One region of the Paracoccus sp. UBA5162 genome, then DNA from elsewhere that is predicted to be linked to it. Evidence: riboswitches for the same ligand, from Rfam matches in the RefSeq annotation. Region 1 holds a riboswitch; each other region holds the start of a gene.
The links. A riboswitch is a leader RNA that binds a small molecule or an ion and turns the genes downstream of it on or off. The one in region 1 is predicted to bind cobalamin.

Region 1 (2,314 bases):
CCGGGGCCGGGCGCGCGGTCATGGACGGTGCCTTTCTGCGCCTGCCCGGTCACGAGGTTCGCCTGTCGCCCGAGGATGAGGCGCTGTGGCTGCGCATCGTCCCGGCCCTGACAGGCGATGGCCGTTTCCGCCCGCCGCGCGTCCGCGATTTCGCGACCGAGACGGGTGTGGAGGAACGCGAGGTGCGGCGGGTGCTGAAGCTGACGCAGAAGCTGGGGCGCACCGACCAGATCGCGCATGACCATTTCTTCGCCCGCACCGTCACTGCCGAAATGGTGGCTATCGCGGTCGATGTCGCGGCGAAGACCGAAGACGGCTGGTTCGGCGCCCCTGCCTTCCGCGACAGGATGGGTAACGGACGCAAGGTCGCCATCGAGATCCTGGATTTTCTGGATCGCCTTGGGGTCACCTTGCGCCGCGGCGATTTGCGTCGCATCAATCCCCACAGGGTGGATCTGTTCGGCACGGCGGAACAGCGCGATGGAAGGGAATCGTCCCCGGTGGGGCGGCCGGACTTCAAATCCGGTTGGGGCAGCGAGCCTGTCCCGGGTGGGTTCGACTCCCATTCCCTTCCGCCAGAAAAGCGGCGGGGCTGACGCGCGGCTCTGGATTCCGGCTCGAACGGATCGGTCCCGCAGGCCCGGAACCGAAGGCGCGTTGTCCTTGCGCCCCGGCAGGCCGCCCGCATGGCGGTATGGGCCGCGATCCGTGATGCAACCGGCCGCGGAATCGGGTTGCGCAGGCCGCCCCCCGGCCATCGCCCCCCCGGCGAAAGTCTGTTTCGGGCGGCCTAATGTCGCAACCGGCGTATCGGGCGGATCTCGCGCAGCTATTCTGCGCCCAGATGTCAGGTGCGGCCGCGGAACTCGAGCCAAGGCCGATAATTGGGAAGCAGGTGAAAATCCGGAACTGCCCCCGCAACGGTAAGGAGCGAACGGCCACGACAAGAGCCACTGGAGTCAAGCCTCCGGGAAGGCGTCGGGTCGGCGGCATGGCCGAAGCCCCAAGTCCGGAAACCAGCCAGACATGACGTCAAACCGCGGGCGGCGGCAGAGGCGATCCTGCGTCGCGCCATCTCATCGGCGCGGGGCCGATCCCGTCTGCCGCGCCCCTCAGCATATCGCCGGAGATGTCCGGCAACGGAGAAAGAGGCCATGACCGCAGAGGCCAAAGCACGCGACCTGCTGAACCGGCGCGAACCGAATCATTCGCTGGAACGGGCGTTCTATACGGATGCCGATCTTCATGCGATCGATCTGGAACAGATTTTCTATCGCGACTGGTTGTATGCCGCACCGTCCTGCGCGCTACCCAAGGCGGGAAGCTATGTCACCCATCAGGTCGGCGCCTACCGGCTGATGATCGTGCGCGGCGCGGACAGGGTGATCCGGGCGTTCCACAATACCTGCCGGCATCGCGGCTCGATCATCTGCAAGGGCGCTTCGGGCCACGTGCCGAAACTGGTCTGCCCCTATCATCAATGGACCTACGAACTGGACGGCCGCCTGATCTGGGCGCGGGACATGGGGCCGGATTTCGATGCCACGAAACACGGGTTGAAGGCGATCCATTGCCGCGAAGTGTCGGGGCTGGTCTATCTGTGCCTGGCCGAGGAGGCCCCGGATTTCGACGCCTTCGCCGCCATGGCCCAGCCCTATCTGGCGTCGCACGATCTGGATCAGGCCAAGATCGCCCATCAATCGACCATCATCGAGAACGGCAACTGGAAGCTGGTCTGGGAAAACAACCGCGAATGTTATCATTGCGGCGGCAACCACCCGGCCCTGTGCCGCACCTTCCCCGACGATCCGGTGATCAGCGGAATCGAGGAAGGCGGCCCCCCGCCCCATCTTCAGGCGCATTTCCGGCGTTGCGAGGCGGCCGGAATGCCCGCGCAGTTCCGCATCGCGGAGAGCGGACAATACCGCTTTGCCCGGATGCCGCTGAAGGTCGGGGCAAAAAGCTATACCATGACCGGCGATCCGGCCGTGAGACGCCGGCTGGGTCGGGTGCCCTTCGACGACGCGGGCGCGCTGCTGAAATTCCACTATCCGACGACGTGGAACCATTTCCTGCCCGATCACTCGATCACATTCCGGGTGACCCCGCTCGGTCCGCAGCAGACCGAGGTCCAGACGACCTGGCTGGTCGACAAGGACGCCGTCGAGGGCGTTGATTACGACCTGAAGACCCTGACCGAGGTCTGGGTGGCCACCAATGACGAGGATCGCCGCGTGGTCGAGGACAACCAGCTTGGCATCAATTCGCCCGCCTATCGCCCCGGACCCTATTCCGCGGTGCAGGAGGGCGGCGT
Region 2 (2,314 bases), on a different contig from region 1:
CCTTGGTGCGGGACCCGATGAAGGGCGTTTCGACGCCGTTCGACCAGCTTCTCCGGTCGATCCGATAGCGGGTCAGGGCAAGGCTTTGATCGATGGATCCGGTCGTGACCTCGGCGAAGGCGCGCAGGCCGTAGGATTTGCGGGTGGTGTATTCGTCGCCCGGCGTGCCGGTCATGTCGCCGCCGAATTCGTCGAATTCGGCGCGGCTCTTGTCCCAGAAGCCGTTGATGCCGACCTTGCCGCCATTTTGCAGCTCTCGCGCGGCATAGAAGGACAGGCGCGATGCGTTGTAGCTGTCGGTCTCGAAGTTGCCGTCGTTTTCGTCGCGGGCGGAAAATCCCTGGCTGGTCACGCGGCTGGCGGTGAAGGCCAGGTCCGTGCCGTCACGGCGCAGAGCCGCGCCGTAGCTTGCGGCGAAGGTCTGGTATTGGCCGGCCTCGATGGCGAAATTCTGGCGCAATCCGTCCTCGGTCGGGCGCATGGTGTCGATCGACAACACGCCGGCGATGGCGCGCGATCCGTAAAGCGCCGATTGCGTGCCGCGCAGCAATTCGATCCGGCCGACGCCGGCCGTGATCAGTCCGCCGATATCGAAATAGGGCTGGCCCGCCGCCGGGTCCGAAACGTCGATTCCGTCGATCAGGACCGGCGTATATTCGGGCGGTGCGCCGCGCACCTGAAGCGCGCCGGTCGTGCCCAGCGGCCCGGACTGGCGGATCGCCACGCCGGGCAGTTCGGCGATGCTGTCGGCGATCGGCTGGGCGGTGCGATCGGCCAGCGCGGCCGCACCGATTACCGAAACCGAACTGCCAGAGCGACCGATTTCGGTCTGCTCGCGATTGGCGGTCAGGGTGATTTCCGGCAATACATACGGCGTCTGCTGGCCAAGGGCGGGGGGGGCGGCGGCGATTGCGGCCAGGATGGCTAGGCGTTTCATGATGTCCCTTCCGGGTCGCCCGGACGGATGCCGGGGCGGGATGCGGTCTGTCCGGAAGGGCTTTCCGGACGGCGAACATCACCACAACGGACGATCCGTCAAGCACATGCGCCCCGCATGTCCTTGGGGTGATCGCCTGGGCAGGTCTCCTGGCTTGCGGGTCAAGGCTTGGCCGGGCCTTCCCATCCGCGAATTCGGCGGACAGTGGCATTCTCCGGCCTCGCTCTCCGCTGACAGTTGCGGGGGCAGCCGCGGAATTGCACCGCGTTCCCTTTTCACCGGGCGCGAACCCGGAACCGAGGCAGCCCGGGGCATAGCCGATCGGGCCGTCGCGGCGCAAGGAATTTCGCCTCAGGCGGGCAGCGAGGCGACCCACTCGGGCACGATCCGCGAGGCCGGGCCCAGAATCTGGCGGTCGAAGTCCGGAGCATTGGCGCCGGCTTCCAGGTTGAGGGCGACGCATTCCGCGCCCATCCGGGCGGCGTGCCGGGCGAAACCGGCGGCCGGATAGACATTTCCCGACGTTCCGATGGCTGCGAAAAGGTCGCTATGCGCCAAAGCCTGCCAGATCCGCTGCATGTGACAGGGGATCTCGCCGAACCAGACGATGTCGGGTCGGGTCCGCCTTGCCCCGCAGCCGGGGCAGCCGTCCTCGGATGTCATCGTCATCGGCGCATCCCAGCACGCCCCGCAGGCGGCACAGCGCGCGCGGCTCAGGCGGCCATGCATGTGGATCACATCGGCGCAGCCGCCGCGTTCGTGAAGATCTTCCACATTCTGCGTCACCAATGTCACGTCATGGTTCCGCGACAGCCGGGCCAGGGCCCGATGGGCAGCATTGGGCTGCGCGCCGGCTGCCTTCTGCCGTCGTTCATTGTAGAAGCGATGGACCAGCGCCGGGTCGCGGGCAAAACCCCCCGGTGTCGCCACATCCTCGATCCGGTGCCGTTCCCACAATCCCGTGCCGGCGCGAAAGGTGGCCAGGCCGCTTTCAGCGGAAATGCCCGCGCCGGTCAGGACCGTGATCCGCATGCGTCAGCGGCAAAGGGCCTCGGCCCTGCCGGCGAAACGCTTGTAGCGCGCCCAGAACGCGTTGTCGGCATCGCGTTTCGACATCCGCACGGCCTGCGCCTGATTCGGATCGCGGAAGAACGCGGCCGCGCGGCGCTGGTCTGAACGCGACAGGGTCTGGTCCGCGACCTGCTGGATGCAGCCGCAAAGCGGCGCGTTGCCGCGGGCGCGGTCGGATCGCACACAGGCGGTGTCGATAGGGCCGGACATGGCAAGCGGCGCTGTCATCATCACGGCGGATGCCGCGATCGCGATGCGGTTGAGCATGGAACTGTCTCCTCGGTTTCCTGATCCTCATGAAAGCGG
Region 3 (2,314 bases), on a different contig from region 1:
GCGCCTCGTCCCCCCGCGCCAGGGTCAGCGCGACCATCACCACGCGATCCTCGTAGCGTTCCAGATAGCGCTGCCCGTCGCGGGTCTTCAGCGTGTAGCTGGTGTAGTATTTCAACGCGCCCAGAAAGGTCGGAAAGCGGAACTTGCGCGCATAGGCGGCGTCCCAGATCGCGCGCTGGAAATCGCGGGAATACCGGTCCAGCACGGCGGCTTCGTAATAGCCCTCATCGACCAGATAGCCCAGCTTTTCGTCCAGCGAATGAAAGAAGACCGTGTTCTGGTTCACATGCTGCAGGAAATATTGCCGCGCGGCCATGCGGTCGGCCTCGAACCGGATCCGCCCGTCCGCGTCATACAGATTCAGCATCGCGTTCAGCGCATGATAGTCGAGATCGGGTTTTACGGTGTCAAGCATTCCAGTCCCATGATGTTGTCCAGCCCCGCGCGGACGCGGATCAGATCGGTTTCGGTTCCCGCCAGCTCGAATCGATACAGCACCGGAACCTGGCATTTCTCCGAGATGACGCGGGCCGCCAGGGCGAATGTTGCGCCGAAATTGCGATTGCCCGCGCCGATGACGCCGCGCAGGCCCGCGCGGCGGCCCGGATCGTTCAGAAAGCGGATCACCTGCCTGGGCACCGCGCCCCGCCCCTCGCCATCCGCGAAAGTCGGGCAGATCAGGACATAGGGCCGGGCCGGGGCGGGCATGTCGCTGTCCGGACGGATCGGGATACGTTCCGCCGCCAGCCCCAGCCCGGCAACGAACCGCGCGGTATTGCCCGAGGCCGAGGAATAATAGACCAGCCCGGCCACCTGCGCCTCAGGACAGGCGGCCGATCATGTCGGGCCGGAAGCCCGCCCAGTGATCCTCGCCCGCGATCACCACCGGCGCTTGACGATAGCCAAGTGCGGTAACGCGCTGCATCGCATCCTCGTCCTCGGTCAGGTCGATGACGCTGTAATCCAGCCCCCGCGCATCCAGCGCGCGGGTCGTGGCGGTGCATTGCACGCAGGCGGGTTTGGAATAAACGGTGATGGTCATGGTCTTGCCCTCTGTTCCTGTTTTCCGGACCGAGAGTGACGGGCAGGCAGGGCGCATGGCCGGACCTACGCCGCCGGACCCACCGTCCGGTGTCGTTGTCGTCGCCATGGCAGGTCTCCTGGCTTGCGGCTTTCGCCCGACTGGCCTTCCCGGATCGCTCCAGTGGCATCATCAGCCGTGCAGGCCGCTTACAGTTGCGGGGGCAGCGCAGGACTTTCACCGGCTTCCCTTTTCACCCCTGACGCGAGTCAGGGACACCATAGCCACATCACTTAGCCATGTCCGGGGCCGGGGCGTCAATATCTTGTGTGGATCCGATGGAAAATAAATTCCTGACCTCCGGGGCAGCGATCAGGCCGCGGCGTCGCCGGGCTTTCGGCAATTCCGGCCTATATGGCAAATCTCGACTTTTCGCGCTAGGCATCCGCACGACAATGCCCGGATCACCGGGCGCAGAACGGCGCCTTGGCCGAAGGAAGCGCGACATGACCCTGACCGATCGTCTGACCGCCGAACTGGACCAGATCCGCAAGGACGGGCTTTTCAAGGACGAGCGCGTCATCACCTCGATGCAGTCGGGCCGGATCGAGGTCGGGGCCGGCCGCACCGTGCTGAATTTCTGCGCCAACAATTACCTGGGCCTGGCCGACCATCCCGAGTTGATCGCCGCCGGCCATGCGGCGCTGGACCGCTATGGCTACGGCATGGCCTCGGTCCGCTTCATCTGTGGCACGCAAGAGGAACACAAGGCACTGGAATCGCGCATCGCGGCTTTTCTGGGGGCCGAGGACGCGATCCTCTATTCCTCGTGTTTCGACGCCAATACCGGCCTGTTCGAGACGATCCTCGGGCCCGAGGACGCGATCATCTCGGACGCGCTGAACCATGCCTCGATCATCGACGGGGTCCGGCTGTGCAAGGCGCGCCGGCTGCGCTATGCCAACAACGACATGGCCGGACTGGAAGCGCGGCTGATCGAGGCCGGCGATGCCCGCAACCGGGTGATCGTCACCGACGGCGTGTTTTCGATGGATGGCGTGATCGCCGATCTGCCCGCGATCTGCGATCTGGCCGAACGCCATGACGCAACGGTCGTGGTCGATGACAGCCACGCGGTCGGGCTGACCGGGCCCGGCGGGCGCGGCACGCCGGCGCTGCACGGGGTCGCGGACCGGGTGGCGATCCTGACCGGCACGCTGGGCAAGGCGCTTGGCGGCGCTTCGGGCGGCTATGTCGCGGGGCCTGCGCCGGTGATCCAGATGTTGCGGCAAC

Region 2: linked by a shared signal. The riboswitch ahead of B4A72_RS00450 (TonB-dependent receptor plug domain-containing protein) and the one ahead of B4A72_RS15705 (aromatic ring-hydroxylating oxygenase subunit alpha) in region 1 are both predicted to bind cobalamin.
Region 3: linked by a shared signal. The riboswitch ahead of nrdH (glutaredoxin-like protein NrdH) and the one ahead of B4A72_RS15705 (aromatic ring-hydroxylating oxygenase subunit alpha) in region 1 are both predicted to bind cobalamin.

What each region holds. Positions count from the first base shown of each region.
Region 1 is NZ_DHXG01000098.1:2,650-4,963, reverse strand. It holds partial or broken gene selB (selenocysteine-specific translation elongation factor) at 1-422, shown strand, start outside; tRNA gene B4A72_RS15710 (tRNA-Sec) at 483-578, shown strand; cobalamin riboswitch at 833-1,039, shown strand; gene B4A72_RS15705 (aromatic ring-hydroxylating oxygenase subunit alpha) at 1,155-2,314, shown strand, end outside.
Region 2 is NZ_DHXG01000002.1:64,516-66,829, forward strand. It holds gene B4A72_RS00450 (TonB-dependent receptor plug domain-containing protein) at 1-937, opposite strand, end outside; cobalamin riboswitch at 1,060-1,253, opposite strand; gene B4A72_RS00455 (NAD-dependent deacylase) at 1,289-1,969, opposite strand; gene B4A72_RS00460 (hypothetical protein) at 1,973-2,275, opposite strand.
Region 3 is NZ_DHXG01000057.1:12,605-14,918, forward strand. It holds gene nrdE (class 1b ribonucleoside-diphosphate reductase subunit alpha) at 1-415, opposite strand, end outside; gene nrdI (class Ib ribonucleoside-diphosphate reductase assembly flavoprotein NrdI) at 400-813, opposite strand; gene nrdH (glutaredoxin-like protein NrdH) at 821-1,042, opposite strand; cobalamin riboswitch at 1,134-1,319, opposite strand; gene B4A72_RS08745 (glycine C-acetyltransferase) at 1,528-2,314, shown strand, end outside.